Regions from separate parts of the Paenibacillus sp. FSL H8-0283 genome, predicted to be linked through region 3. Evidence: riboswitches for the same ligand, from Rfam matches in the RefSeq annotation. Region 3 holds a riboswitch; each other region holds the start of a gene.

Evidence for each region. A riboswitch is a leader RNA that binds a small molecule or an ion and turns the genes downstream of it on or off. The one in region 3 is predicted to bind cyclic di-AMP.
Region 1: it holds a riboswitch for cyclic di-AMP, as region 3 does, so the genes downstream of both, MHI52_RS10750 (C40 family peptidase) here and MHI52_RS00150 (3D domain-containing protein) in region 3, are expected to answer to the same signal.
Region 2: it holds a riboswitch for cyclic di-AMP, as region 3 does, so the genes downstream of both, MHI52_RS07415 (hypothetical protein) here and MHI52_RS00150 (3D domain-containing protein) in region 3, are expected to answer to the same signal.
Region 4: it holds a riboswitch for cyclic di-AMP, as region 3 does, so the genes downstream of both, MHI52_RS17715 (3D domain-containing protein) here and MHI52_RS00150 (3D domain-containing protein) in region 3, are expected to answer to the same signal.

Annotation. Positions count from the first base shown of each region.
Region 1 is NZ_CP150295.1:2,346,739-2,354,699, reverse strand. Features, by position in the region: gene MHI52_RS10765 (carbohydrate-binding protein) at 1-1,544, shown strand, start outside; tRNA gene MHI52_RS10760 (tRNA-Leu) at 1,690-1,773, opposite strand; gene pelA (pectate lyase) at 1,950-2,912, opposite strand; cyclic di-AMP (ydaO/yuaA leader) riboswitch at 3,331-3,462, shown strand; gene MHI52_RS10750 (C40 family peptidase) at 3,468-3,932, shown strand; gene MHI52_RS10745 (carboxymuconolactone decarboxylase family protein) at 4,006-4,335, opposite strand; gene MHI52_RS10740 (hypothetical protein) at 4,478-4,696, opposite strand; gene MHI52_RS10735 (hypothetical protein) at 4,816-5,145, opposite strand; gene MHI52_RS10730 (xanthine phosphoribosyltransferase) at 5,243-5,824, opposite strand; gene MHI52_RS10725 (membrane protein) at 6,029-7,084, shown strand; gene MHI52_RS10720 (glycosyltransferase family 4 protein) at 7,220-7,961, opposite strand, start outside.
Region 2 is NZ_CP150295.1:1,663,252-1,671,212, reverse strand. Features, by position in the region: gene MHI52_RS07450 (DUF6612 family protein) at 1-344, opposite strand, end outside; gene MHI52_RS07445 (thiol-disulfide oxidoreductase DCC family protein) at 444-866, opposite strand; gene MHI52_RS07440 (hypothetical protein) at 1,054-1,332, opposite strand; gene MHI52_RS07435 (zinc ribbon domain-containing protein) at 1,432-1,677, opposite strand; gene MHI52_RS07430 (organic hydroperoxide resistance protein) at 1,888-2,307, opposite strand; gene MHI52_RS07425 (Nramp family divalent metal transporter) at 2,708-4,003, shown strand; gene MHI52_RS07420 (HAD family hydrolase) at 4,109-4,792, opposite strand; gene MHI52_RS07415 (hypothetical protein) at 4,920-5,318, opposite strand; cyclic di-AMP (ydaO/yuaA leader) riboswitch at 5,434-5,609, opposite strand; gene MHI52_RS07410 (glutathione peroxidase) at 5,981-6,460, shown strand; tRNA gene MHI52_RS07405 (tRNA-Leu) at 6,611-6,693, opposite strand; gene MHI52_RS07400 (urease accessory protein UreF) at 7,121-7,822, shown strand.
Region 3 is NZ_CP150295.1:28,087-36,047, reverse strand. Features, by position in the region: gene rsmA (16S rRNA (adenine(1518)-N(6)/adenine(1519)-N(6))-dimethyltransferase RsmA) at 1-707, opposite strand, end outside; gene rnmV (ribonuclease M5) at 712-1,257, opposite strand; gene MHI52_RS00150 (3D domain-containing protein) at 1,413-2,597, opposite strand; cyclic di-AMP (ydaO/yuaA leader) riboswitch at 2,871-3,124, opposite strand; gene MHI52_RS00145 (TatD family hydrolase) at 3,366-4,136, opposite strand; gene MHI52_RS00140 (HD domain-containing protein) at 4,470-5,747, opposite strand; gene MHI52_RS00135 (AbrB/MazE/SpoVT family DNA-binding domain-containing protein) at 6,065-6,319, shown strand; gene rsmI (16S rRNA (cytidine(1402)-2'-O)-methyltransferase) at 6,602-7,486, opposite strand; gene MHI52_RS00125 (tRNA1(Val) (adenine(37)-N6)-methyltransferase) at 7,487-7,961, opposite strand, start outside.
Region 4 is NZ_CP150295.1:3,958,132-3,966,092, forward strand. Features, by position in the region: gene glp (gephyrin-like molybdotransferase Glp) at 1-497, opposite strand, end outside; gene MHI52_RS17680 (HNH endonuclease) at 696-986, shown strand; gene MHI52_RS17685 (DUF4247 domain-containing protein) at 1,101-1,841, opposite strand; gene MHI52_RS17690 (DUF4178 domain-containing protein) at 1,853-2,359, opposite strand; gene MHI52_RS17695 (DUF350 domain-containing protein) at 2,383-2,784, opposite strand; gene MHI52_RS17700 (PspA/IM30 family protein) at 2,880-3,551, opposite strand; gene MHI52_RS17705 (hypothetical protein) at 3,663-4,004, opposite strand; gene MHI52_RS17710 (polysaccharide deacetylase family protein) at 4,158-4,949, shown strand; gene MHI52_RS17715 (3D domain-containing protein) at 5,057-5,731, opposite strand; cyclic di-AMP (ydaO/yuaA leader) riboswitch at 5,734-5,928, opposite strand; gene MHI52_RS17720 (amino acid ABC transporter ATP-binding protein) at 6,147-6,869, opposite strand; gene MHI52_RS17725 (ABC transporter permease subunit) at 6,856-7,961, opposite strand, start outside.

The sequences.
Region 1 (7,961 bases), 2.3 Mb from region 3:
TTGGGGGCATTAACCTTCCTGCCTGGATTGGTGATCTGACTCCCGCTCAACGTGAAACTGCTTTTGGTAATGACCAGAATCAATTAGGCTTCTCCATTCTAAGGATCTACGTTGATCCAGATTCCAATAACTGGTATCGTGAAGTTGCCACAGCCAAACGAGCTATCGAAAAGGGTGCTATTGTATTTGCATCCCCATGGAATCCTCCAAGCAGCATGGTTGAAACGTTCAACCGCAATGGGGACACAAATGCCAAACGTCTGAAATACGACAAATATACCGCATATGCGCAACATCTGAACGACTTTGTAACCTACATGAAAAATAACGGCGTAGATCTGTATGCCATTTCTGTACAAAACGAACCGGATTATGCTCATGACTGGACTTGGTGGACTCCACAAGAGATCCTTCGATTCATGAAAGAAAATGCCGGGTCCATCCAAGGTACCAAAGTCATGGCGCCTGAATCCTTCCAGTACTTAAAGAACATATCCGACCCAATCCTGAATGATCCGCAGGCACTTGCCAACATGGACATTCTGGGAGCACATACGTATGGAACCCAGATTTCAAATTTTGCCTACCCTCTCTTTAAGCAAAAAGGAGCCGGTAAAGAACTGTGGATGACTGAAGTGTATGTTCCAAACAGTGACAACAACTCAGCAGACCGCTGGCCTGAAGCATTAGACGTTTCCTATCACATGCACAATGCCATGGTAGAAGGTGATTTCCAGGCCTACGTGTGGTGGTACATCCGCAGACAGTATGGTCCGATGAAAGAGGACGGTACCATAAGCAAACGCGGGTATAATATGGCTCATTTCTCTAAATTCGTGCGTCCAGGCTACCTGCGAGTCGATGCAACGAAAAATCCGGATACAAACACATTTGTCTCAGCCTATAAAGGTGATAACAAAGTCGTCGTCGTGGCAATTAACCGTGGAACTTCAGCCACAAGCCAAAAATTCGTTCTGCAAAATGGTAATGCCTCTACTGTGTCCTCATGGATTACGGACAGCAGTCGAAATCTGGCAAGCGGAACCTCGCTTAACGTATCCAATGGAGCCTTCACGGCACAGCTCCCGCCTCAGAGCGTAACAACGTTTGTTGCCAACGTTACTGGCGGAAATAGCGGCGGGAATACAGGCAGTGGCACTACGTATGAAGCCGAGACCGGAACGTCACTTACGGAAGCTACCATTGAAACAATCTACACCGGTTACACTGGGTCCGGGTATGTTAACTTCAATGCGATGACTGGTTCGGCCATTCAATGGAACGGCATTAATAACACGACAACAGGTACCAAAAACGTAAAGTTTCGTTATGCGCTGGAAAGCGGCACTCGGAACCTCGACATTTTTGTGAACGGAACCAAAGTCATTAGCAACGAGCCCTTTCCGGCTACGGGAAGCTGGTCCACTTGGGTTGAAAAAACAATACAGGTTCCCATGAACACGGGGACCAATACATTGAAAGTAGTTACCACCGGATCGGAAGGACCGAATATTGACAGCGTTAATGTTACCGCAGCACAATAAACGTTCCGTATGGCTGATGGAAGACATTTGCTGTACGTGCAGCTAAGCACTAACCTCTTGAATACTCATCACTAAAGTTAGTGTTATATCAAAAAATGCAAAAAAAGACTCCTTAAGCGTTAGCTTAAGGAGTCTTTTTATTAGATGCGGTCGAGAGGACTCGAACCTCCACGGGGGTTAGCCCACACGGACCTGAACCGTGCGCGTCTGCCAATTCCGCCACGACCGCATATTGTATCTCCGTCATCAATATCGGCGACAAGAAATAATATATCATGCGTAATCTATCATGTCAACACTGAAAGTAATAACAATAAAGCCCGAATCAGACGTCCATGTCGATTCGGGCTTTACCTTTAACTGCTGTTAATAGTTTGGTTCATTAAAACGGAAGCATACTACAAATTACAGCTTGGAAGGCCAGTTGCCATACCATGCATAACCGCCTCTTCTTTCTTTATCAATATCACTTAATTTGTATTTAACTACCCCGTCACGACCAATAAAGATTGGTTTATCCGTTCCGATCTCATAGAAGCGTGCCCAAATTGGTGCAGCTTTGGAATCAGCGATAATTTTACTATCTCCATTAGCTCTTTCATACTTGTAACCCGTAATTTTCACTTTGTTAAACCAAGCCTCCGCTCCTTTAATGGATGCGGTAATTTTAGCGTTAGCAGGTCTGGTTTTCAGAAATTTAACAATCGTTACACTCTCTCCAGCTGTCAGTGATGGCACTTCGTAGATTCTTGCGCTCGCTGGTTTAAGAGAGCTGGAATCATGTTGTTGTCCCCATGCTGTCAGCTTACCACCTGAAACGACCTGTGTATTCAGAATCGCCTCCACACCTTTGGCAACTGAATTTTTACTGCGGTTAGCAAGTGTGCTGTCGATAAATGAGAAATCACCTTTTCGTGCTGCTACTTCATCCAGCATGATCATTACATTAATCATGGCATCATCATTGTAAGTGATGTGCTTGTGGTATCCGGAGCTTTGGTAAACTTGTGGCCACCCGCCGTTTGAATACTGCATGTTGATCAAAAAGTTAATTCCTTTGATTGCAGCTGTGGAGTAACGCGGATCATTCGTCTTTTTAAATTCCTTCGCCAATCTTCTAATTTCTGAGTATGTAGCCTTGTTGTCTATCGTGGACTTTGCCCACTCTCCACTTGTCTGTTTATAATCTTTTCTCCAACCTCCATCCGGCAGCTGGTTCTTCAAAATATCAGAAATACTCGCTGTAGTACCCGACGCATCTGCAGCAGATACCGTCCCTACAGGGAGAACTGCCATTCCAACTACTGAGAACACCATCGTACATGCCAGGACAAAAGTAATTATTTTCTTCGCTTTCAAATGTAACACTCTCCTATGTTCGTTTTTATAAATCTTCCACTTCTACTTTACGTATGATATACGCCCCAAACCTCCTTTATTTGTATTTATCGCATAATAAAATCAATTTTAATCCAATATGTGGATTGGATAATCAGATAATATGCAAAAAATCGATTTTTGTCAATATATGCAACTTAATGAATATAATCTCTCTAATTCTACATAACGGGATAGTTCTTTTAACTCATGACAAACCTATTTATTTATCCAAATTCGTCTTAAACGAACCAATAATGACGTTTTTGTCATGAATGATACCCAAACTTGATCCCTTCTTTCATATAAAAACCTTAATTCCGCTAACATTGAGGTATTACGAAGGGTTTTAAATGGGTTTGACAATTACGCATTTATGCAATATAGTTTCAAATAGTTACAAAAACTTAATTATTCATTGCCGAGTTTCATGTTTGAAAACGGGGGAACCAATTTGGGTGAATTATTCTTATACATAGGAAATATAGGGAACCTTCTACCGAACCCTTAGCTAACTCCGTAGGCATCGAAGGGAGAACATTGATTTTGAAAAAACTGATTATCTCCATTTTTGGAGCAGCTGTATTATTTACATCCGGGGCAACAAGCACAGAGGCAAGCAGTATCAACTCCGTAGTGAACAACATGACAGGTATTCCTTACAAATGGGGTGGCACTACTGTAGCCGGCTTCGACTGTTCTGGTTTTATGAGATATCTTTTCAACAAATACAGCATTGAATTACCACGTACTTCGCAGCAGCAAGCCAAAGCAGGTACTCCCGTATCCAAGAGCAATGTTCGGACAGGTGATCTGGTGTTCTTTAATACAACAGGCAAAGGCATTTCACATACAGGTGTATATATCGGCGGCGGACAATTCGCTCATGCCTCCAGCAGTAAAGGTGTAAGCATCACGAAGTTATCGAATCCATACTTCAATGATCGTTATGTAACAGCACGTCGGGTAACTGGACAGTTTATGTATGATAAAATGTTAGGTAAAATGTGATTCACATACAAAAAGGCATCGGTTATTAACCGGATGCCTTTTTTGCACTTAAAAATGTATGTTGCATTGCTTACTAATGCAGCGCCTTCTGCACTCGCATCGCACCCTGAGACAGGGCATGTCCTCCACCAACAGCTCCAGCCACGGCTACGGTCTCCATAATCTCCTGATCTGTTGCGCCCTTAGCACGGGCTTCTTCTACATGGTAGAAGGTACATACCTCATTGTTGGCGAATAATCCAATGCCAAGCGCAATTAGCTGTTTTGTCTTCGCATCAATCACACCAGGTTGGAAACATTCTCCGGTAAACTCATGATACGACTTCACCACACCTGGCAGTACATCGCTTAATGCTCCAATCTGATCCTTGTAGGCATGAACTTTATCATTCATCAATGTCATGGCTTGTAGCACACCCTCTCGGCTATAGTTACAGATCTTCCTCACTGTACCTATCTTCTCTCCCGAGTGAGCCAATTATGCCAAGAAATCATGGTAATTCCAAACATTTAACGCTCATGGCCACTGCCATAATTATAAGCTGTTACTCACTAAGTGGACTCTGGCGCGGCTCGCTGAACAGCTGATAGCTGTAACCTCGGTCCAGCTTAACGACACGTCGATTCTGACGACGGATAAGTACCTGCTCGCCATCCCAGGCAACCACAATCCCCTTCACGTCGTTCGATTCCAGCTCGTCCCGTACGACTCTAACTTTCTCACCTGACAGACGCAGGGCGTCCAATTCTGTATCACTAATCATCTTCATGGCTCCTATATTTCAAATTTATTTACAAAAAGAGACCTAAATGAAAAGTCATTTAGGTCTCACGTGACTGTATTGGACTGTCATGTCATTCGAAATTATGTCCCGACTGAAAGTTACCGCTGCGCGTGCTCTTTGCTGTCGTTCTTCTCGAACCAAAAATCAAGCACTTTGGCGGACATCACACGTTCTTCAAGGTACTCCACTTGATGCGGTGTAAATTGTTCTTTCCAAGAGAAGGACAACTCTTCGCACAAGCCTACAATCGTCAGTAATTCTGACCAGGCAACATAGCGTTTGTACCAGAAAAATTGAGGATGTTCAATCATATAGGGATAAAGGTCATCGAATTCCGTATGTTTACAATCCAGGGCACGTTCAAAATGAACTTTCGATTCCGCCAGCTTATCATTAAAAAATTGTTCTGTTGCCGGTTGGTTCCCCATGGTGTTGCCTCCTCTCCCTAACATAACCCCATTATAAATGAAATCGGCGGTCATGCAAAGGCATAGTTCAAAAAATAGGCCCTATTCCTTTAAAATGTCACATTTCGTTATCGTCAAATTGTACTGTTCCATCGTTCAGGGAACGAATGCGTACCAAGGCTTCCACCGGAATACCCTGTTCACGAATCGTGCGTGCCCCTGCCTGGAAACTTTTCTCGACCACAACGCCGAATCCGACGAGTTCCGCACCGGAACGCTCGATAATTTTGATGACGCCACGAGCGGCATCTCCATTGGCAATAATATCATCAATGAACAAAATGCGGTCATTCTCATGAATGAACTCGCGAGATACCATAATGTCAGTTACAATTCCTTTGGTAAAGGACGGTACACGTTCACAGTAAGCATCAGGATCAGCCAGAAGTGTTTTTTTGCGACGGGCGAATACAAGTGGCACCCCCAGTTCATAGGCTGCGGCAAACGCAACCGGAATCCCTGAGGATTCTACCGTGATTACCCGAGTTACTCCACTTTCACGAAAACGGGCAGCGAACTCACGTCCCATCTCCATCGTTAATGCAGGATCAATCTGGTGGTTCAACAGACCATCCAGCTTTAATACTTGATCCGAGATAACCACACCTTCTTGTAAAATTCGTTGTTTCAATAATTCCATGATTTGACCTCCCAAGCCTATCCTATGAGGTAAAAGTATCATATATCTATCTATAAGTTCAAGCGAAATTGCCTTGACGCTGTCCTTGGGACGCATTTCAAGCCAAAGCTCATTATCGATTGTCATGACTTTCGTGGGTCAAGCATACCTTGTACCATGGTACCCGCATGTCCAAACTATACAGGGGCCTGAGAGGGGAAACACATGAAACAGGCATTTCGGGTGCTGCAGATCGCATTTACATACATTGGAACGGTTGTTGGAGCCGGCTTCGCTACAGGGCAGGAAATTTTGCAGTTTTTTACCCAGTATGGCAAATGGGCCACCATCACCATAGGCTTATCCACCATGCTCTTTGTCTGGTTAGGTACCAAAATGATGCTGATCGCTCACGATACCGGGTCCCGCTCTTATGAGGATCTGAACAAACATTTATTCGGCCATAAGGCGGGCAAATGGATCACCTGGGTGACCCTTCTCATTCTCATTGGCGTGAACAGTGTCATGCTTGCCGGAGCAGGCTCCGTTTTTGTCGAGCATCTGGGTTTGCATTATCAGACAGGTCTGATCGTCACACTTGTAGGGACATATCTGCTTCTCGGTCGGGGCATTCAAGCCATCCTACAAATGAATAGCATCGTTGTGCCCATGATGCTCCTGTTATCTCTGCTCATGATCACCAGTACGATCCATCATCCAGGTGCTTCCCGATTCATCACACTGACGACAGACTCAAACCCTATTCAAGTGTGGCTGTCTCCACTATTGTATACTTCATTCAATCTGGTGTTGGCTCAAGCTGTTCTTGTGCCTGTAGGTAACCAGATTCGTAGTCGGAATGTGCTGAAGTGGGGTGGAGTATTGGGTGGAATTGGCGTTGGTTTCATGCTGATGGCAGCTCATTTTGCCATGTCAGCTCAGATGCCCGGCATCATCCAATTCGAAATCCCGATGGGCAGCATTGCCTTTCAACTTGGATGGGCAGTGCAATCTGTATATGTATCCCTTATTTTCATGGAAATATTCACTACCTTTGTAGCCGATATCTATGGAATGACCTTGCAACTGAGACAACATATACGTGTCCACCCCCGTTTCATTACATTAACCATTATGCTATTGTGTTACTCACTCAGCCAGTTTGGATTCAGTTCCCTGCTGTCCATCCTTTACCCCATCTTTGGAACTATGGCATTAATCTGGGCTGCCAAATTGGTACTGAACCGATGGGGCACCTTTCGTAAACGCAACAATATATAAATCTCACGGTCCATGTATTTCATGAATATGAGCATCCGTTTGCCTTCTAACCACAATTCACCGCGGGTACTCTTTCCTTAAACATGACAAAAGGCCGCTGTTTATCACAGCGGCTCGCACTTTTTGCTCTACGTTTTAGGCTTGGCTAGGAAACTGTAGATATATCTTTTTCAGCTCATTGACTGATCTGCCGAGCGAGTAATGTGTCTTGGCTTTTTCACACGCTGAACGGGCAAGTTCATAACGATAAGCCGGGTCCAGCATCACCTTTTCAAGCGCTTCAGCCAATGCAGAAGGATCTTCTGCCGGTACAAGCAACCCATTGCTACCGTTCTCGATCTGTTCCGGTATACCACCTACATCCGTACCCACAAGGGCAAGACAACTCAGAGCCGCTTCAGCAAAGACGGAACCAAATGCTTCTGCCCGTGAAGGAAGTACAAAAATATCAAAGAATGGCATGAATTCCTCAGGGTGCAGTGTGTAACCATAGAAAATGGTCTCATTATAGATCCCCAGTCGCTGCGCCAATTCTTCCAGGTCAGGACGAATCGGTCCATCTCCAATAATATGTAACACATAATCATGACCTCGACCCTTCAGTTCCGCACAAGCTTTGAAAAGAATATCCAACCCTTTTGCCGGAACAAGTCGACATACCGTGACCAGCTGTGGTATCGCATTATCATGAGGGATCGGCTTAAAGCGCTTCTCATCAAATCCATTGGGAATCACACCGATGACATCAGGTTCCTTCACGTAGGGAGCCAGATAACGGCGGAACGAATCCGACACCGTCAAAAGGCGCTCTGCCTGGTGTTCCAGCTCACCATATATCGCAAGCAGGAATCGATGCTCCGGTCCATCCGTTTCAATG
Region 2 (7,961 bases), 1.6 Mb from region 3:
ATTTTCATCTCTTGGTAGATCATCATTGGATCTTTGATGATATCCATTTTGAGCGATGTTTTAACCTGTTGATCCTGTGACTGTTCACCAGCATCCAGTTTCAGATTCTGATCAATGTTTGCTTCAGTTGTGAAGCTTTTCATTTCTTTGGTTGCTGCATTCGTTTTGGTAATCAACTCATCCAGGGTAGGGATCTTTGTTTCCTGCTCCGCAGGTGTATTACCCTCATTAGATGTTTCATTGTTGGTCGCTGGCGGCGTTGCCGTGTTGTCTGTGTCGTTTCCGCATGCTGCCAAGCTTACTGCTAATAATGCCCCGATAATTAATGTAGTCCACTTCTTCAAGTTGTTTTCCTCCCAAAATAGATATGATCTGTAGTCATTACCCAATTATTTCCGCTATTAATCATCAAATTTGGATACAATGTGTCGCACGAGACTTTTTCACAGAAATCGATCTTTGATCTCCGGTGTAGGCAACATACACGCTTCATCCTTGCCAAACCAGCGATAACGGTTGCGAGCAACCCAGTTATAGACTGCATTACGAATAAATTTCGGTATGATGATGAACACATATAACAACGGATAAGGAAACTTTAGACCCTTAGCCAATCGCAGTGCGGCGGTTGAACGTGTATAGTATTTTCCATTTTCAATCAGAACAAAGGTGTCCATACTGTCTGTCGACAAATTTCCCTTCGCCAGCAGTTCCTTGGCTACATCCGATTGAAGCGATGCAAAATGATATTTTCCTTCCGGGTCACGCTTGATAATCCATTTGGTTAAGCCCTGGCAGAAGTGACAGACACCATCCACCAGTACGATCGGATGTCCCTGATGCACATCTGTTTGATTTGCTGTCATATTGGCTGCCTCCTATTGTTGCGGTTAGAGTAACTTACCCAATCTGGGCCATCTTGTTCACTAATTCTAAATTTATTTCTAGAGGTAGTTCAAAAAGAATGAACACCGCTCTTTTTGAACACGCATTAATGGGAAATAAAAGAAAAAGAGCGCAGGCATTGTGCCCACGCTCGTATCTGTCCTACAATTACTCCGTAACTGCCTTTTCCATCCATTGGTCATCGATCATCTGTTGATGCAGGTCACTTGCCCACTGGTCCATACATTTGCAAATGAAATCTTTGCGACATACTGGACAAGGGGTTTTCTGCAGACGGCTGATATTGGTCATCTTCCATTCCGGGGAACGGGTGTAGAATACACGGCATTTTGTACCGTCTACCAAATTCATTTTGAATTCATACAATCCGTCTTCCTTGTTACCATAAGCTAATTCTAAATCTGCAATACGCGGTCTATAAGACATGGATATCACCTGTTTAATTCAAATTTGGTTCATGCAATGACACTACTCAGTACTAAGTTATATTAAAGAAAATTCAGATCAATGTCAACTCGCGCATGTCTACCCGCCAAACAGAATATCCAGAATCGTCCCTACCTGTCCCTGTTTTTTCCCTTTCAAGACATCCGGATCAAATACTTCAACATACCCGCAGGAAGCACAAGCCACGAACAAGTAGTGATTATGCTGTATATCAAACATCTTACTCAGGCCTGCTCCTGACATGGAAACTTCCTTAATGTTACAATCCGTGCCCCTGCATTTTGTGCACACAAATCGCCGCTCGATCATCTCTTCAATACTCATCTTCGTTCCCCCTTTATGGAATGTGTAGCATGAAGTGAGAGTGCAATTATGTAAAATAGTACGCGATCTGGCATCTAATCTCCTGCATCATGTCCTTATATGATAATCAACACAAAACCCTGCCGATTGCCAGCAGGGCTTTGTAGTCGAACATCAGGTATCTGGGATACCCTGCTCTATATGTTCCCTTTACTTACCAGGAGTCAAATCTTAAACTACGTTTAATACAACATCAATGTTGCCGCGTGTTGCTTTGGAATATGGACAGAAATCATGCGCCTTGCGGGCCAGTTCCTCTGCTTGACTGTGATCTACACCAGGCATGCTAACGTCCAGACGAACAGACAGCTGGAAACCGTCATCCGCAGGGTCTTTACCAATGGATACGTTACTTGTAACGACCACATCCTCCAATTTCACACCTGCTTTGCGTGCTACATTGGCAAGGGCACTTTCATAACATGCTCCATATCCAGCGGCAAAAAGTTGCTCAGGGTTAGTACCTTCACCACCGGAGCCACCAAGCTCTTTTGGCATTTTCAGATCATGCTTAAGCACGCCATCCGAAGAAGTCACCGAACCTGTACGTCCACCTTTAACTGTCGCTACTGCTGTATATAAAGCTTCCATTCAGAATCTCTCCCTTATCCATATAGTTTTTTACTGCCTTCCTTTCAATTTAAACTTCTGGCTCATTTTGAAACGCAATTTTGTATCTTTATCAGCTTTTACAACTTTATTATTTTCATGCATTTCAATGCCATGGCTGTATTTTCCCTAAGGTTGGGTAATATACGAAGGGGCATATTCAAGCTACAACCGAAATTTTGTGCTGATACATAAAAGTTGCACTAGACAAAAATAATTGAAGGAGTACAATGTAACAATAAACATAAAAATTTAGATATATCATGAGCGGTTTGTACCGCATCAATATCTCCAAATCAATAATTCAAAGTCAGGTGATTATCGTATGAGTAAAAAAAATCCGTTCAACGCTCCTTCAAGAGAATCATTGTCTACTGCGGGCATGACCCCTTCCCTTGGAGAAGCACATAGTTCCATGAAAGTTCCGCAGAATGCTGCATGGTGGAAGAAATTCCTCGCCTTTGTAGGCCCAGGATACCTCGTTGCCGTAGGTTACATGGACCCGGGGAACTGGGCAACAGATATCGCAGGCGGCTCGCAGTTCGGGTATACCTTGTTATCCGTTATCCTGTTATCGAACCTGATGGCCGTTGTCCTTCAGTCGCTGGCTGGCAAGCTCGGTATCGTCACTGGACGGGATCTGGCTCAAGCCTGTCGTGAACGATTCAGCATGCCTGTTGTTATGATGTTATGGATTCTGTGTGAGCTTGCCATTGCAGCTACCGATCTGGCTGAAGTCATTGGTTCTGCCATCGCATTAAAACTGTTATTTAACATCCCCATGTTATACGGCGTTATCATCACCGCAGTTGATGTACTCCTGATTCTTGTTCTGCAAAACAAAGGCTTCCGCGCTTTGGAAACTCTCGTCATTGTGCTGATGGCAACCATCGCCCTCTGCTTCGGGATTGATCTGTTTCTGGCAAAACCGGATATGGGCGGTGTTCTCCATGGTTTTGTACCAAATGTTGAGATTCTGCAAAACCCGGCCATGCTCTATATTGCCATTGGTATTATCGGAGCAACCGTGATGCCGCATAATCTGTACCTGCATTCTTCCATTGTGCAAACCCGTCAGATCGAACAGACACCACAGGGCAAAAAAGAAGCCATTCGGTACTCGACCATGGATTCTACGATTGCGCTGACACTGGCCCTGTTCATCAATGCAGCCATCCTGATTGTATCTGCTGCTGTATTCCACAGTGCTGGTATGACGCAGGTTGCTGAGATCGCTGATGCCTATCATCTGCTGACACCTCTATTAGGTACTACGGTTGCAAGTATTCTGTTCGGTGTGGCGCTGTTAGCATCAGGTCAGAACTCTACCCTTACAGGTACACTCGCTGGACAGATCGTTATGGAAGGTTTCCTGAACATTCGAATTCCGGCTTGGCTGCGCAGACTGGTCACACGTCTGATCGCCATCATCCCGGCGGTAATTGTGACAGCCATTGCAGGAGAACATGGCACAGAAGAACTGCTCATTTTGAGCCAGGTCGTGCTGTCGCTTCAATTGCCCTTTGCTGTAATTCCCCTGGTGATGTTCACAAGTGATAAAAAAAGCATGGGTGCATTCGCCAACAAATTGTGGCTCAAAATCATCTCATGGGTCATTGCCGCGATTATCGTTGTGCTGAATGTATATCTGATCATTCAGACGATCCGGTTGTTCTAATCTCATTTTAATTGGCTAAATACTAAAAAGGCTGATCAACTCCGGTATGCTATACCTAAGTTGATCAGCCTTTATTGTTGCAATCCATTAAACAACCATCTGCATCTAATCCTGATTTGGCATCAGTAACGGCAAGAGTTGATCCAATGAATCAACGGTCCAATCCGCACGTTTGTCATCCGATAGCTCTGGCTGGAATCTTCCGTAACCCTGCATAATTCGAATCGTACGCATGCCCAGCTTCCGAGCAGGTATAATGTCGTTATCGATCCGATCGCCGATCATCACGGCTTCCTCCGGTTCACAGCCGGCCTGTTTCAAGGCTACAGCGTACAACTCAGGGTCTGGCTTGGACACTCCTTCTTCAGCTGAACATGCCAGAACATCAACATACTTCCGCAAGCCGTAACTCTCCAGTCTCTCTTCCGTTCCAGGACTCTGATTGGCAATAATGCCAATGCGATAATGCCGTGACAACTGCTGAAGAACAAAATCTGCTGAAGGAAAAGGACGTTCAAGATCTTTTTGAAACTTCAGCTTGTCCTGAATCTGTTTTTGATGCCCCTCGTCTTCAACAAATGTGCGAATTGCCACTCTCATAGGCCATTGCTCATATTTTCGGTAACAGCTCGCGAACAGTTCGCGTACCGCCTCAATTGTCACCGGATACCCCAAAGCACAAGCTTCACGGACAAACTGTCCGATAATATCATCAACCGGCTCCCATTCATCCACCAGCGTATCTCCAACATCAAAAAACAACCATTTCAATCCACCTACATCCGGCACGCCAATTCCTCCTTGTAAGCATAAAAAAGAAGACTCACCATCCTGCATGAGTCTCCTCAAACTTCCGTTTATCGATACATTCAATTATAACAGGCACCTTACACCTGAGCAATCACAAGCTATGGCATTAACCATTGAGGAGAAAGCCAACTTCCCCATTGAGCGAATATACAATCCGGTCTGCGCCCATGCCCCGATAGATGCCCTTAGGATGACTCTGCTCCGTAATGACGCACAGGGATTTCGATGTCCATGAACGGCAGATCTGTAAATAACGACAGGTCAGATTCAGGCTGTTCTCGAAAATAAACACGTTGCCTACGCTGCCCTGCGGCAAAAACCATTTTTGAGCTGCAGCCGTATTCATGCGAATGACATGTTCTACTCCGATTCTACGGAGTCTTCGCTCTTCCCCTGCACTGTTGGTTAGAACGGCAAACGGCATTTTTTTGTACATCAGCAATTTGATAAATTTACGTCCTGCTTCATTTGGAGCAGTCACTAAGATCATCTCAGTATCCATCATTCGTTCCTCCCTTGGCGTGAAAAGACAACAAAAAAGAAGCGTGGGGGACCAAGGCCTCCCGAACGCTTCTTAAATAACCCATGGCGAAAACACCATGAACCAGCGTACGGCTTGTTGCCTCTCCCTTTAACGCTTACGAGGTTAGCTGACGGATTCGGGCGCGAGAGTCGCCCTATTTCCGGCTGTCACCGGAAAATTCACCCCATGAATGCCCACTGTCCTGGACAGCGCATTCCGTTGGTTCCCCCGTTTCCCATTCATTAATGAATGGAAACTCAGCGATTAAAACATCGTTCGTATATCTTAAGGTAAGATCGAGCGATATTATCGTTTGTTTCGTTTTTCAAGTACAATTTAGTTTAAATTGAAATTACGTTATGAATCATACACCCGTGCCATGTCGGTGTAAAGTCCGCCCAGATCACCAAATCGGCAGATTTTTGCCAATTCCTATCCATAATAACGCTTACAACAAAGTTATACTCTATCTATCTCTTCAAGGCTATCTAATTCTCACTCTGGCGTAAATCACTTCGCAATTCATTCACGTATTCTGCACAACTTGCCTGTTTTGATTCTTTTAACACCATATTAGTTTTGCAATATTTAATTGCAACCAATATAATAGAAGATATAAGAGTAAATAAATGGAGGCGATTTAGATGACAGTCTACGATTACAAAGTGAATACCCTTCGCGGTCAAGAAGTTGAAATGTCCGACTACCGTGACAAAGTGCTCCTGATTGTGAATACGGCAAGCTCATGCGGCCTTACCCCTCAATTCAAAGGTCTGCAAGAATTGCAAGACAAGTTTCAAGATGCTCCATTTGAAGTGCTTGGTTTCCCAAGTAACCAGTTTGCACAGGAAAAAGGATCTTCCGACGATATTGCCGAGTTCTGTCAGATGAATTATGGCGTGAGTTTCCCCATGTTTGAGAAAATTGATGTGAACGGCTCAAGCGCTCACCCTCTTTTCCAACACCTTAGCACAGAGGCTCCTGGCCTGCTCGGCTCCAAAGCAATCAAATGGAATTTCACCAAATTCCTCGTGGATCAGAACGGACAGGTCATTAAACGTTATGCTCCCAAAACAACACCGGACAAGATTGAAGAAGATATCAAGAACTTACTTCAAAAATAATACACAGGCCACCCGTAGCCGGAAGGTAGAGCAGCATTGCCCCGGTAATGGGTGGCCTTTTTTCCTCAACTTTGATGTCATACTGTTCGAAAAAGACAAAAAAAAGAAGCTTCCCATTAATGGAAAGCTTCTTTTTAATCGTTCATATGATGCGGTCGAGAGGACTCGAACCTCCACGGGCATACGCCCACTACCCCCTCAAGATAGCGTGTCTGCCATTCCACCACGACCGCATGTCGTAAATAATCGGCAACAGAATTGATTATACCGGGTTCAGAACTAAAAGTAAAGTATTTTTTAATACTTCTTTTTCAGCTAGGCATTTTCATCAAAAATCGCATAATCTCGTCATCTTTACCCATGAACTGCATATGATTAGATTTGATCCCCTCTTTTTCGGTAAGAGCCGATCTTTTTGATTCATTTATATATAGTCCTCCATGAACTTCACCACATAAATAACACAATAAGTTATATAAAATAACACAAATATTAAATTCCAGATTTAATCCATTAATTTTCACGGATACTATTGACAAAAAGCGGACATTTATGGGATGATAACTATCATATAATTCGGATTTTTAAACATAAAGCAAACAAAAAGGAATATAAATGTCACTTTAAGTGACATTTAACGAACACAGGAGGCGAATGATTGTGAACCGTGGGAATAAGCTGCTCGATTATGTCAAACTGCTTGATTCCTCTATTCAGGTTGGAGGGTTCACCCATTCCTTCGGCATGGATATCCATATCAGGGAGGGTACCATTCGTAATGCTGAAGATCTCGAATCATTCATGCGTTGTCAGTTGCATCCGAGCATCGTTCGTCTTGAAGGTATGGCCATCAAAGGTATCTATACTGCAGCAGATCACAAGGATACATGGCGGATAGCTCTTATCGACAAGCTTGTCCATGTTCAGCGAACCCCTGGAGATCTCAGAGAACAAGCTGCCGCCATGGGTAAACGATTGATCAGACTTGCACGAGCTCTGCACCCCTGGATTGAATTCAGCCAGCTCGAACAGATCTTTGCCAAATACGATTCGGTTGGCTGCCTCTCTACTGTTCATGCCTGGATTAACCACCACCTCGACATCCCGGTCGAAGAGGCGGTCCTTGGTTACCTGCATTCAGCCATGAATGCCTGCATAACCGAAGCCTCCAAAGTCATTCCCCTGAACAACGATACAACCAAGGATCTGATGGTCCGCCTGGCCACAGATCTGGAGAATGAATGGAAGACCGTCAGCGCCTCGGCTGCGGATGGACTGGCACAGCCAACCTCGATGTCCATGAAATCGTTTTTCCCCAGTTTCCATATGCTCGGAGCTGGACTTCATGCCTACAGGGCCTAATCCTCTTCCTCCTCATGCCTGCTCCCCTTCATTCAAAAAAACTAAAAAACACGCGGCAACCTCCTTGCCGACGTGTTTTTTGTCATTTTATTTGTTTTATTTACGTATTTACGCCATTTATAATCACAAAATACACTTT
Region 3 (7,961 bases):
GAAGCCTGTACCACTTCGAAGTAGTGTGCTTCATCCGGAATCTCCACTGGCGGCTGCTCACGCACTTTCAGCTTAATGACAGCTGATTCCACATTAGGTTGCGGAATGAAGACCGTAGGAGGCACAATACACACAAGTTCCGGCATACTGTAGTACTGAACTGCGATGCTTAGACTACCGTAGTCTTTTGATCCTGGTGCAGCAGCCATGCGTTCAGCCACTTCTTTTTGGATCATGACAACAATGCTGTCTACCGGCAGCTTCTCTTCCAGCAGTTTCATCATGATTGGAGTCGTTACATAATAAGGCAGGTTAGCCACGACACTGACTTTGTCCACGGATGCAAAATCCGTATTAAACAACTCAGCCAGATCAAGCTTCAGCACATCCCCATGATGAACACGTACATTCGAATAAGGCTGCATCACTTCTCCCAGGATTGGGATCAAGCGCTGATCAATCTCTACGGCTGTGACAGGACCGGCTACCCGAGCCAGTCGCTCCGTAAGGGCTCCAATACCCGGCCCGATCTCTAACGCACCCTTGGACTCGTCCAAATCGGCTGCATTAACGATTTTGTTTAGTATATTTTGATCGATCAGAAAGTTCTGACCCAGACTTTTCTTAAATGAGAATCCGTGTCTTTGAATAATCTCTTTCGTACGCTTGGGCGTTGCAATTTCAATCGTCTCTTCCATGTTCTTCATATGCTCACAATCCTTCACGTTCAATTTGCGCTAATGCTGTAGAGAATTCTTCCCGTGTAATCTGAAATACACTGAGACGTTTGTGGAACTGCTTTCCGTTACAATATCCGATGCCCAGCAGATTGCCCATCTCCATGCGACGTGCAGCAGCCTGCGGATGCACAATAAGTCCTGCCGCGATCAGGTCCTCCCAATCGATCAGGCTCGGAGCACCTTCGTATGAAGTATGTACGCGCGCCAGAGCATGACGGATCGCCTCTGGTGAGGCATTCTCCACCCCAATGTCCCCTTTGCGCGTTGCATCGGCTTCCGGAATGAAGGCATGTTTGCAGCCTGGCACCTTGTTCGCAATAATTTTTCGAATGCGTTCGCCAGCATGATCCGGATCTGTCAGTACAATGACTCCCCGTCTCTCCTGAGCAAGCGCAATCCGCTTCAGAATGCGTTGGTTGATTGCTGATCCACCTGTTTCTATGGTATCGGCTTCCACGGCCCGACGGATAGCTACCGTATCGTCACGGCCTTCCACCACAATGACTTCTTTTATCATGTTCCATTTCTTCCTTTCTAACGCAAAAAGAAGAGGAATATCCTCTTCTCTGCCAAACGGCGGGGGAGACTGAATTCAGACTCCTCCGCCGCATATTCCGCATGAATCATTCATGCAACTATTTTATAGCATTCCCATTTCAAAGTAAAACGATTTTAGTTCGCTTCCGGCTTCACCGGACCGATCACGTAGACCGTCTTGCCTTTCTTACGTCCAAAATTCAGGGCATGCTTCACACTGTCATAATACACATCAATTTTGTTGCCTTTAATGGCACCGCCTGTATCTTCCGCACGACGGAATCCCAGACCTTCGATATATACCCACCAGCCAATTGGAATGACTTTGGGATCAACCGCAATGGTGCGTCCTTCCGTTACACGAGTCCCGGAAGCTGTTTTAGTTCCAATGCCAGGCTCTTCGGAAGAGTAGGCAGTCATGGATACATTTTTAAGTACTTTGGAGTATTTAAAAGAAGTCCCGGATACGGTAATCACTTTGCTGCCCGAGGCAGATGTTTTCTTCGAGTTCGTTGTTGTAGCCTTTTTGGTTGTTGAAGTTTGAGCCGATACGGTCTGAATCTCAGGTTCTTTCACGACCGGTTTTGCTTTTGTGCCGACAGCGATCACTTTATCTACACGATTATTAGCGACAGATTTGCCGACCATTTTTTTGGAGACCAATTCTCCATCCTGAAATACCTTTTCGATATGCTGTACAATTGTGCCTTCTTTGCCGTTCACAACGACACGGTTATCACCTTTGTACAAGCTAGGGTCAGCCGTTTTGATGACTTTGTAAGCGATCGGTTGCTCTACATCCACTGTACGCTTTGTTACGCGCACTACACGAATCTTCATCTCCGCTTTGATAGCAGTTCCAAGCGCCGGATACACTTTATCATTACTTTCAACTTGAATACCTGATTTTTGAATTGCATCTTCTACCGATGAATCGGTTGTATACAGAGTCTTGGTGTCTCCGTCTGCCGTAATGTTAACTGGAACGGCCCGCTCAATAACGATTCGGTCTCCATCTGTTAACGCCCCATTCATGGACATGGATACCTTATCGTGAGGGCTGACTGTGATCGACTGCTCCTCCAGCATTTCCTGAAGCATTCCTGTACGAGTCTCTACCACCTGAGCTTTGCCATCAATAACCAGTGAAATTTGTTTCCCGGCCTGACCGTAAACGACTAACAAGATCATGATTGTAAGCGCAATTGAGAAAATCGCGATCAATGCCATTTGACGCATGTTCTCATGCTTCCACCGCAACGCGAAAGACTTACTGGATGATCGTGACTCATGGGTCTCTTCTGGTTGGAATGTGCCCACTTCTCCGTCCTCCTTCATAGCCTCGCCGTCTAAAGTAATGCATGATGTCTTTGACGTGACTATACCAAATTTTCTACAGAACACAGATTGGACCAACATAATCCGGTTCTGCACCATGAATCAATCTTCGCAACATGATGTCATCCTCCTGAATACCTACCGTATGATGACAATATTTCTTTTATTCAAAAACAAAAAAGCCAAAGAAAGAGTGTAAGAGGAACTCTTTCGTGGCTTCCGAATGATTTTGAATATCGGAAATTCATGCACGAGGTTGCCTCTCTTTTTCCGCTTGCGAGGTTAGCTGTCGGGTTCGGGCGAAAGAGAGCCGCCCTATCTTGGGTCACCCGCTCATGGCGGACGCCCTTGAATTCACCCCGAGACCCAAAGAAGAAATCAAATACGGCTTCGCAGTTCCCTTCGCTGCTTTTGGGTCAGCGAACGTTGCGCATCGGCCAAATACACCGATGTTTAAGCCCTATTGGTTCCCCCGCTCTCCGTTAACGGAGACTCAGCGAGACTGATTCATGAAAGTAATGTTGTTTCATCGGAAAGTGTCCCTTTGTTCATCCCCCGAACATCTGTCCAATTTTCCGCACAACAATTCACTGAAAAGATGATATCCTGTTTTGATGCATGTTGTAAAGCGTTGATCAAGTACGTTTTTCTGAATATTTGGTTAAAATATTGTAATATTCTTGATTTATTTGGATCAAAGGGCAAATTACCTCCGCTTACCTGCCTTTTTCACCTCATTTGCTCGTTTTTTTAACGAATCCCAAATCGTTCCATGGCATTTTTGGTTGTTATTGCAGCAATTTCCTCCACCGAAATGCCTTTAATTTCCGCAGCTGCCTCTGCAACCAGACGTACATGCGCTGTCTCATTTCGCTTCCCACGATAAGGGTGCGGTGTCAAATATGGAGCATCTGTTTCAATGAAAAACCGGTCCATAGGAACCTTCTCCAGCACCTCTTTGGGTTGCTTTGCATTTTTGAATGTGATCGGTCCTCCGAAGGAGAGATGGAAGCCCATATCGAGGCAACTTTTTGCTGTTTCCCAGCTGCCCGAGAACGAGTGCATCACACCACCAACTTCACTCGCCTTCTCTTCACGCAAAATTCTTATGATATCCTCATGCGCATCCCGATTATGGATGACAATTGGCATGTTCACTTCACGCGCCAAAGCAATTTGTTGTCGTAATACGCGATGCTGTATTTCTTTTGGTGAAGTATCCCAGTGATAATCCAATCCAATCTCACCGATCGCAACCACTTTTTCATGCTTGCATAAAGATGCAATCCACTCCAAATCGCCCTCCTGCATTGTGATCGCATCTACGGGATGCCACCCTACAGCTGCATATATAAAGTCATATGTTTCAGCGAGTTTCATTGTGGTTGGAATTGTCTCCCGGTTAAAGCCAATGTTGATCATGCGACCAACTCCTGCATCCACAGCACGCTGAATCATTTCCTCGCGGTCCTCGTCGAATTGTGGTGCATCCAGATGTGTATGTGTGTCGAACAGCATCATGTCTGTATCTCCCTTCATGTCGAAATAACGACTATCTTCTTTTTCAAAATCCACTTTGTAAAATTCAATAATTTAATGACTCATACATAAAACATTTTGGGTAATCTGTGTATTACATCATTACGTTTGTTTCTTCACAACTACAATATATAGAAGATATACGGATATTCTGATCTATATATTGCTAATTGTGCTCATTCTGCCTGCTTGCATTTACAAAATTATGTCGATCTACATATACTCCCCATTAAAGCAGATTACTGTATCATGGAAAATAGCTCTTTTAGAAAGTGTTTTGATATCGAAATTCTTCATCGGATTATACCCACACGATTACAAGAAATAGGGGCGTATATGTGACGGTAATTCGTGAATAATCGCATCCACCTTGTTTTGCGGGTAATACAAATGATGTTTCCCTCGGTGAAGCCCACTGATGGAACGGACAATGTCAGATACTTCTGACAACTCACGTAAATTGTCCTGTCGATCCAGAAGAAGAATCTGCTTATCTGTGGATTCATCCGGACGAAACACATCATACGGATTATCCGAAGGAAAATCAATTTCAAGATCATATTCGGGATCGAGGCCAGCCTGTACAAAAGCTTCCCGAATCTCTTCCATCATTGTCAAGTCGACCTGTTCAAGCTCTACATACTTATATAACTTGCGATCCATAAAACGTTCGCATAACTCACTCAGAACAGTATCGTCCTCCTTGCGCCACTGCGTAAATGCCGTCTGAATTAATGCTTCATCCAACTGCAAATATTCATCCACGGATAATTCTCCTTCAAATAATTGAGGGAGTGGATCAATCATGAAGCGGAATTGAAAACCATGTTGTAGGAGTGTTTTCGCTCGCTTGAATATTTGCCGCAATATAATTTCAGAACTACGAGTTACCGGATGGAAGTAAATCTGCCAATACATCTGATACCGAGACATTAGGTAATCCTCCACAGCATGCATGCCTGACTCCTTGACTACAATCCGCCCATGATAAGGACGCAGCATCCGAAGGATACGATCAAGGTCAATCGTGCCGTAATTTACACCTGTAAAATAGGCATCCCTGAGCAAATAATCCATTCGGTCTGCATCAAGCGGACTGGTCACCAAGTTCACCACAATCGGCTTTTCATACGTTTTTTGAATGACAGACGCTACTTTCTCAGGAAAATCAGGAGCATACCGTCTTAAGATCGCCCCTACTTCGGTATCACCTGTAATAATGCGACAAGTCCAATCTTCGTGATTCATGTCAAAAGCTTCCTCGATGGAGTGAGAGAATGGCCCATGCCCGAGATCATGAAGTAGAGCTGCACACAGAGCTACAATCTTTTCTTCCTTCGGCCAATCCGAATAATGACTTCTTTCAAATTGAGAGATGATCTTGCGTGTGATCTCATAAACACCTAGTGAATGTGAGAACCGACTATGCTCTGCTCCGTGAAAGGTAAGGTAAGAAGTACCCAGTTGACGAATCCGGCGTAAACGCTGAAATTCTGGGGTGTTAATTAACTGCCATATAACCGGATCTTGCACGTGGATATAATTATGTACCGGATCTTTGAATACTTTCTCTTCCGTTAAACGTTGTTCCATGTCGACTCACTCCTTTAATTTCTTTTATATTAACGCTTTGAGCTCTGCGATTCATCTAAGATTCGACACCATATGACGAACTTTGTCGAATGAAGTAGTTTTGTCGTTTTCCAAATCGACAAAGCTGACATTGAGGTTTAAATGCGAAAAACGGCTTCCAATCCCTTACCACCAGTAACCTTGTGAAAAACAGCCTTAATTTTAAGCTAATTTTAAGGTTGACTGATTTGGGAATCGTTGGTATGATGAGTATCATAAAACATAAAATAATGTCGAATAATGACAAAGATAGTTAGCTGAGAGGAGCACTGATTATAATGATGAAATCAACAGGTATTGTAAGAAAAGTGGACGAACTGGGACGGGTAGTTATTCCAATTGAATTGCGCCGTACGCTCGGTATTGGTGAAAAAGATGCTCTGGAAATCTACGTTGACGGCGAGCGCATCATGTTGAAAAAATACGAGCCTGCTTGTATCTTCTGTGGTAATGCAGAGAACGTTACTTACTTCAAAGGTAAAATTGTTTGTAACGAATGTATTTCCGAAATCCCTGCACCTGTGACAAAATAAGAAAAACCAGGTATACTGGACTTATCTAAATTGTTATTTCTAACCTTTTTAATATTCCTTAATGACCTTCCCGGTGTGAACCCCACCGCGGAAGGTATTTTTTTGCCTTGTTATGGGTTCCATTACCCAAAATGATTCTGTCACACGCGAACTGGGAGAGAACGATGAAATTTGTTCGGAATTTTTTTTAGCCACTCTGCTCTTTTTAATATTCCACTAAGGTTGGATATAAGCTTCTTTTCAGGTTATGTTCCCCACAACAGAAAATATTTGGTTAGATTACTACTCGATTAATGCATTATATACATCACGCTTCGCCAGACCGCGATCGGTAGCCGTTTTTTTCATTGCATCTTTGCGGTTATGTCCTTCACCCTCATAATGGCTGACATGATCCGCGAGTGACATGAGCTGCCACCATGCTTCGCGCTCAGCCTTACGCTCCTCTTCCTTAATGCCCTCTACCAGCAAGCAGTACTCGCCAAGAGGTGGATGTTCTTCAAGCCAGTCTATGCATTCCCTCACAGTACCCCTTGCGAATTCCTCATGACGCTTGGTTAGTTCACGAGCCAGGACAATCGAGCGATCACCCAGAATTTCTTCAAGGTGGACTAATGTTTTCCGAATACGATGAGGCGATTCATAAAATAACAAAGTCCCGTTGGATTCGTCAAACGCCTCCAGCACTTTTCGCATGTCCTTTTTCTCCCGCGGCAAAAAACCGCCGAATGTAAAACGCTCCGTCGGTAATCCGGACACGATCAGAGCAGACAACGCAGCATTGGGCCCCGGGATGGGAATGACCGTTATTCCAGCTTCCAGTGCAAGCTGTACAAGGTCAGAACCAGGGTCCGAAATAGCTGGCAAACCGGCATCGCTGACGAGTGCCAAATTTTTTCCTTCTATTATATAGCGTATCAGTTCAGGTCCACTCGCCCCCTTATTATGCTCATGATAACTAAACAGCATCGAAGGTGTAATTTCAAAATGGGTAAGCAGCTTTCGGGTCTGGCGTGTATCTTCTGCTGCAATGATGTCACAACTCTGCAATGTCTTGATGGCACGGAAGGTCATATCCTCCAGATTACCAATGGGTGTTCCAACCAGATAGAGCTTGCCTGATCCTTCAGGCTGCTCCGCATAGCTTTTTTGAATATGCAAAGTCATCTAAAGCCCTCCTTTCGTAGTACGCTCAGCATGTTGCTGACCATAGTAAATATCCATAATCTCTTCGCAGTATTTCCCCTCTTCATTGTAGACAATGAGTGGAGGAAGCATCCTAACTTCCGGTTTACCATCTTTCATTCCTTCAATTAACACCATGTTGGCTTCCAAATGAGCACGGGGATGTACCATCCGAATCCGTTTTGGTTCCAGCTTATATTCGCGCATGAGTGAGATAATCTCTGCAAGGCGCTGTGGACGATGAACCATCGATACTTTGCCGCCATTACGTACAAGTCGACTGCAAGCTTGTATCACTTCTTCCAGGGTACATCCGATCTCATGACGTGCCATTGCCTGATGTGTGTTCATCTTGAGATCACTGCCATTCAGAGGCATATATGGAGGATTAACGGTTATTGCATCGTATACAGCATGTCCTGTTTCTTTCACGAGTTCTCGCAAATCACCTTCACGA
Region 4 (7,961 bases), 3.2 Mb from region 3:
TGCTGTCCCTCTTGGACTTCCAGTCCGATTGGGGTGATATTAGCACCCGACAATATGTGCCGTTTCAATGCAATCCATTGTTCTCCGTCCTCTACCTTGCTCTCGGTCATCTCCATCATGACTACCGCATCCGCACCTTCCGGTACCTGTGCACCCGTCATGATGCGAGCAGTTGTACCTGAAACAATGGTGTGATCCGAGGTGTAGCCGCAAGGAATTTCATCAATGACTCGAAACCAAACCTGATGATCACTCGATGCATTTATGGTATCTGTACTTATAATCGCGAATCCATCCATACCCGATCTCCGGAAAAATGGATACGGATGGGGTGCCTGAATCGTCTCTGCAAGTGTGCGGCCATGAGCAGATTCAAGATGAACTTTCTCTATGGAGCCTACAGTAACTCTTGCAGCTATTTTGGCTTGGGCATCCGGTACCTGTACAGCTGTACGATTGAATTTGGCAGTTGTCATATCATGTGAATGTGAGTTCATTTTCAAAAGTATTCTTACCTCCTAAAGACTATCATCCTTTAAGAAAGTGTAGCCCGAATACTGTAAGATAACAAGTACATCACTTATTGATCCTGTGACAAATCTTATTTCTTACAGGTGTAACATTCCTTGACCTATGTTCAACATGAAAGGCATCTTGTCTGCCCATAATATAAGTGACAAAGGGAGGCGATGATCATGAGTAATCGATGTGAATTATGCGAAAGAGAACCTGTGAACACGACCGTTCATCATCTGACACCCAAAGAAATGGGCGGAACATTTCTGCCAACGGCCAACCTGTGCATCCCCTGTCACAAACAGATTCATTCGCTATACACCAATCGCGATATTGTAACCCTTGGTCTCACGGATCTGCAATCCTTGAGACAGGATGAACGAATGATTCCATTTATCCGCTGGATTCGCAAACAGCCTGCTACAACGATTCCCCGCGTACGCAAGTCCAATCATGTTCGCAAATCGTAAACCAAAAAGAACAGTTCCAAGGTAATTGCGCGGATAGTGATAAATCCGTCATACCTTTTCCTGTTCTTTTTGGATTGTACTATATGTTGGGCAGCCAAACTTATAATTGAATCATTATCTACGCCTCTTAATTCGGCCGCCGCCCACTCTGGTTTTTGGTTTTTTGTAGGATTTCTTAGGTGAATCAAACAACCCACCACTGCTCTTGTTGCGATCAATGGTTCCCTTGCTCTGATCCTTGTTGCGGTTGAATAATCCTCCGCCAGATCCCACGCTTGAATCTTTATCGCTTCCGCGCCTTGTAATCGTACCTTTCCGATCAACAGTAATAGGTGGAGCAAGCTTCTTGTCATTACTTGTTGGTGCACGATAAGATCCTGCACTCGGTTTATACGTATCTTTATTGGTATATCCTCGATAGTTGCCATAACCTCGCCCACCAAAAGAATCGAACAGATTACCAATTAATGTAGCGGTGAGGTAACCTTGTAAAAAAGATGAATCGTAGTTCTGCCGAACATATTCCTTGGAGTCCACCTCAACCAATGTATCCTCCGGCTTGTTCGGGTCTTGTTGCAGGTGATAATACTCGTCCTGATACACGAGGAACATACGCTCTGTATTCTCTGCCGAGATTTGATCCGGTTGCCGCTGGTCAGACAATTCCTGTGCCACTTCCGGAACGGTACGGTCCGAAGCCCGGTACACATAGGACGTTGAGTTACCACTGCCGTTAACCGATTCAAGCGGATATGTGTCCTGAACAGAAGGCGCTGCTCCGCACGCGGACAACAGAGACATGACAAGGCTGAGGACCAGCATTAATTTTAATCCATGTGCCAAGCGTTTTTTCATTGGAACCTCTCCTAGCTCGAACGAATCACTTTGATATCCGCAGGAAGAATGGACTCACCCTCATACAGTGTAAATCTTCTGTCTTGCCACTCCACACGAAGAAGCATATTATCATCCGACTGATACTGCCATACCAATTGTTCTCCAGCCTGGCCATATGGAGTTCTACCTGCCGTTGATACCATGCCTCCATACTCTTCCTCCAGATGATATGCGCGTCCATCCAGATCCAGCAATGTAGGCACCTCATCAGGTGCATCAAGCCTGCCATCAATTGGTGTATATAGGGCGTAACGTGTGAGTTCCCGTTCTTCGATATGCAAATATCGAAATGCGGTACCATCCTGCAGTGTGAGCACAACTGCATTTCGAGCACGATTTTGCACCCGACCAACGACTTCATAGGTGACCAGAGAAACCTCACAGATATCACCAGGTGCAAGCTGAAGCATCGTTTTCTCTGCCTGCGGTGGTTCAGGTTTCGTTAGTATTCCTTTAATTCGTTTCCATACACTCATGAGAATTACTCCTGTTCCTTATCTTATAAACAAGCTGCAATAATCAGTGCGCCCACGATATGTAAAGCGCCAGAGAACAACCCGTACCCTGTCTTCCCTTGCTGAATTCCCGTATCCAGATCCAGATTGGCCCATTTGCGAATCATAAAGTGTACAACACTCTCCAGAATCAACAAAATGATAAAGGATACAACGGAGACCAGCAGTGCTTCTCCCAGGTGACCGGCCGTAGAAATGGACGTAGCGAGTACGTATCCTTGTGCAAATAATTTCATAACCATACGTGTAGTAACGGCCATATTGCCGGCCTTAACTTCAGCAAAATCCTTATATTTCGTGAACAGTGAATCAACATACATCAGGACAAACAGCAAAACCGAACCAGATCCGGTCCAGACCAGCATCGCCAAAATGTTCAAATCCATTTACACAGCCCCCACATATCAACATGAACCGCATTTAAAAGCGAAGGAGAAATACTCTTCTCCTCCGCTGGTTAACCTTGCTGACAACCAAGGTATTAGTTCTTATTATCGTACTGTTTCATCAATGCTGCGAGTTCATCTTCAACAGCCTGATCTTTACCCAACTTCTCGAACTCTTCATCCAAAGATTTTCCTTTGGAAGACATTTCGTTACTTGCTTCGGCCTGTGCTTCCATCTGCATCATTTTCTCTTCCATACGCTTCATACCAGCACTTGCAGTATCAGAGCCAAACCCATTCAACGCTTTGTTGATTTCCGTTTGGGCTTTTGCTGCATTGTAACGGGCTACCAGTGTTTCACGTTTGTTCTTCATTTGAGTCAACTGCTTACGCATCTCGTCGAGCTTGCCACGCAGGTTATCTGCAGAAGCCTTGTTTTGGTCATAGCTGGTTTTGTACTCAGCCATCTTCTCTTCAGCAGCCTTTTTCTCTTCCAGGGCACGTCGAGCCAAATCCAGATTCTGAGCACGTGCCGCCGTATGCGCCTGCTCTTCACGTTTCTTCACAAGAGCTTCCTGCTCTTCGAATAACTGCTTGAATTTCTTCTCAATGGCGATCTGTTGAGCTACTGCTTTCTCCGCATCTTCCAGATCCTCTTGCATGTCACGGATATATTGGTCCGTCATCTTGATTGGATCTTCCGCCTTGTCAATAATGGCGTTGATGTTAGACATAGTTAGATCACGCAAACGTTTGAAAATGGACATTATGTTATTCCTCCTAGTCGATATTACATCGTATATAAACATACATACGTAACAATCTACAACTCGTTTCAATTTTAGCAAATAAAATCAAAACATTCGATGGCTCTTATGTCAGGAAGATCGTTTATCTTTGTTCAGATGATCCTCCATCAACCTCTCTGCAGTCTGCACGATTTCGTCGATCTGCATCCGCATGATGGAATCAAAATGGATACCCATGATCACCGTAACGGTTACTTTCAGCTGCATGGCAGCCTTTCGGGCAAGCCGCTCACACAGCTCTTGTTCTTTATGCCCAGGAATATGTACTGTCGTCCCGCTTACGCGCTCATGATCCACATAGAACGTGGCTACGGCGCCAATATGCGCCTTTCCTCCGGTAACGAGAAAAACCTTATCTTCTCCTGCTTCAATCACCTGTAAACGTATGGATTTCAAATCAAATGTACTCATCCCCATCCACCTATCCTTTTCTATATGTTATATATGGAGGAATTATGGCTGTCATGAGCTAAATCGGCAATGAAACTTCTCACACTGCGCATATTTTATGGAACCCCCGGGCATACCAAGGAGAACGTCATTTTGGAAAAGGAGGCCGTTATTATGCGCGTACGCCTCATTATGCTGATGGTTATCGTTATTTTTCTCGGGGGATCTCATGCTCCAGTTTCATCGCAGGATGTTTCAAGCCCGCCAAGTGAATCCGTATCAGGTTCGGATTCTGCGGAAGAAGAACAACTGACATTGGGACAATTACGTCAAAAATATGCCGATACGTTCAAAACCAATGGTCCTTCAACCAAGAAGGTTGCACTGACTTTTGATGATGTACCTGATCCACGATTTACTCCACAAGTACTGGATGTATTGAAGAAATACAATGTCAGAGCTACATTCTTCATCGTGGGTAGTCGTGCTGAGAAACATCCGGATCTAGTGAAACGCATTGTTAAAGAAGGGCATATGGTTGGTAATCACAGCTACAATCATCCTGAATTCAGTAAGCTGTCGATGAATGCCTTTCGCAAACAAATTTTACATACCGGGGATATTATTCAACGTTTGGCGGGTTATACGCCCAAGATGATTCGGCCACCTTATGGAGACATTAATGAAGAACAGCTGAGATGGGCTGCCAAACAACACTATAGCATTGTGAACTGGAACGTAGACTCCCTGGACTGGAAAGGCCTTTCAAAGGAACAGGTGAAAGATAACATCCTGTCTGCCGTGAAACCTGGCTCCATCGTTCTGCAACATGCTGGAGGCGGTGTAGGGTCAAACCTGAACGGCACGATTGAGGCTTTGCCTGAAATTATTGAGGAACTACGTAATCGGGGATATGAACTGGTCACCTTGGACGAAATGTTGGGATTGCCAAAGGCCAAAGATTAGGACGACCGTGATAACAAATAATGAGAATATTAAAAGGGTGCTGTTCAATCGCGAATTAGCGACTGGCAGACACCCTGTTTGAATTCATTTTAAATGTTATTTTCTCTCTACTTCAGAATGTACAGCTCGATATCCTGAAAACCAAATGAACTTACAGTCTGTTTGCTACCCGGGATAAAGATATCAATCCGGTGACCCTTGATTGCACCGCCCACATCCCGCGCTGTGGCTACAAAAGCCTGTTTTGGCAATCCTGGATGGCTGTGACCAGTTACCAGTACTTTGGTTCCAAGTGGAATTACACTTGGATCCACTGCAATCGTACCCAGTTCAAGGTCATTTCCGAAATAATCGACTGCACCCCAGCCTCCATTTTCAGACGGATCTGCAGAGTATGCCGTTGCTTTTACGTTCACAGCTTTGCTGTAATCGAATGTCTTACCCCAGGCTTGAACAACTTTGTTATCTGCGTTGACGTCCAAGCTTGCTGTAGTAACAGTCTTCGCTTGGGTCTTTCTCTCCGTTGCCGCAGCGGCTGCTACATTGTTTGCCTTACCGGGAATCGTAATTTTCAAACCACCATAAATGTTGTAAGCCGAAATGTCGTTGTTTGCTTTAATTAACGTGTTGAGTGCTACTCCATATTGTTTTGATAAGGTGTAGAAGGTATCCCCTTCTTTGGCCACATGAACTGAATCGGCGTGAGCCGGAACGGCTTGAATGAGCATTGCTGTTGTCATTAATGCTACTGCTGTTTTGGCTATACGTTTCTTGTTAATCATGGTCTTCCTCCCTCATTGTGCCTGCGAAGTTAGTTGTCGGATTCGGATGAGGAGCCCACCCTATAGGTTCTTCGTTACATTTGAAACGTTATGTACCCAATTCACCCCAAGCAGTGTGCTGTAGATCTTCCCCCTGCACAATCTGCATCGTTACATCCCCCGCACTCCCTATCCGGAAGTTTCGGCAGAGTTCAATATATCACAATTTTGTAACCTGAACTTGTAGTAATTCTTACCAAATGGTTTTTAGCATGTAAGCATTTGTAAGAATACTGGTTAATTCAGAAAGTTTGGTTGACCCGATTCCTTTATATTTGGTAACAGAATAGTTACTTTTCCGAATCCATACGTCATTATTATCCATAAAAAATAGCGTTACCGACTCGAAGTCAGTAACGCTATTTGATCACATCGTTTAGAGTACTTTCGCAAGAAAATCACGTGTACGTGAATTTTTGGGTGCTCCAAACACCTCATCAGGTGTTCCCTCTTCCACAATAACCCCGCCATCCATGAACAAGATGCGGTCTCCCACTTCACGTGCGAAACCCATCTCATGGGTTACGATGACCATCGTCATTCCGCCTTCTGCAAGACGTTTCATGACATCCAGCACTTCGCCGACCATCTCAGGGTCCAGTGCCGACGTAGGCTCGTCAAACAGCATCACATGCGGCTGCATGGCCAATGCTCTAGCAATGGCGATCCGCTGTTTCTGTCCACCAGACAGCTGATTCGGGAATGTATCTTTTTTATCGTACAAGCCCACGGTGTTAAGCAGATCAGAGGCAATTTTCTCCGCTTCCTGAGTGGATTGTTTCTTCACTTTAATCGGAGCAATCGTGATGTTTTGCTGTACCGTTTTGTGTGGGAACAGGTTGAAGTGCTGGAACACCATGCCCATTTTCTCACGAGTTGCGTTAATGTTATGCTTGGGGTCCGTGATTGACACGCCTTCAAAATCAATCTCTCCTGAGGTAGGCTGTTCCAGCAGATTCAGACAACGTAAGAAAGTACTTTTACCTGAACCGGAAGGACCGATGACCACGACAACCTCACCTTTGCCAATCGTCACGTTAATGCCCTTAAGCACATCGTTATTTCCATAAGATTTGTGTAATTGTCTAACGTCTATCACTTGCACTCAACTTCCTTTCCAGTCGTCCCAGCAGCTTGGACAAAATGAACGTCATTACAAAGTAGATGGCTGCTGCAATCAAAAATGGACTCAACCCTTGGTACGTAATGTTCTTGACTACACTTGCCTGATACATAATATCCACCATACCGATAACGGAGATAATGGAGGATTCTTTGATGATAGTTATGAATTCATTACCGATCGCTGGTAATACAGCTTTGAAGGCTTGTGGCAATATGATATAACGCATCGCGGCGCCTCTTCCCATACCTAATGAACGCGCTGCCTCCAACTGACCACGATCCACACCTTGGATACCTGCACGGAAAATCTCCGCCAGATAGGCACCACTATTGATTGAAAGTGTAATGATACCTGCCTGAAGTGCAGTGAAGTTAATGCCAAAGCTCAGAGAAAAACCATAGTAAATAATCATCAATTGTACCAGCATCGGTGTGCCACGGATCACTTCAACGTATGCCGTACCGATCCAGCGCAAGATTGCAGCGTCATGCAAACGGAACAAACAGATGATCAATCCAATAATTACCCCGAAGATAACCCCAAGTGCAGACAACAGAAGTGTGTATCCTACACCTGTAGCATAGAAACTTTTGTACTCCCAGAATACTTGGAAAATATTTTGTGATTTGTTCGCTTTATCCGCCATCAAGAGGCTGGCGTCCGTCACCATCTGATTGATTTTATCTTCGCTTTTCAGTCGCTCTAGTGTTCCATTTACTGCAGCTAGCAGCTCGGTATTACCTTTACGAATCCCGATTGCCGCTTCTGCTTGCTCTTCGTCCGGAACAGCAGCAGCAAGTCCAATGATATCGTCCAGATAACCTACAGCAACGGTATCTTCAACGATTGCCGCGTCAATGCGTTTTGTTTGCAGTTGAAGCACGATATCCGAGATTTTATCCAGCGCAGTAAGCTTCGCTCCTGGAATACTCTGTCCGATCGTTTCCTGAATGGAGCCTTTCTGAACGCCAATCTTCGCATTTTCAAGTTCTGCCATGGTTGGATATTTGTCTTTATCCACATTGCGAACCATAATCACTTGTTTTGATTTATAATAGGTGTCGG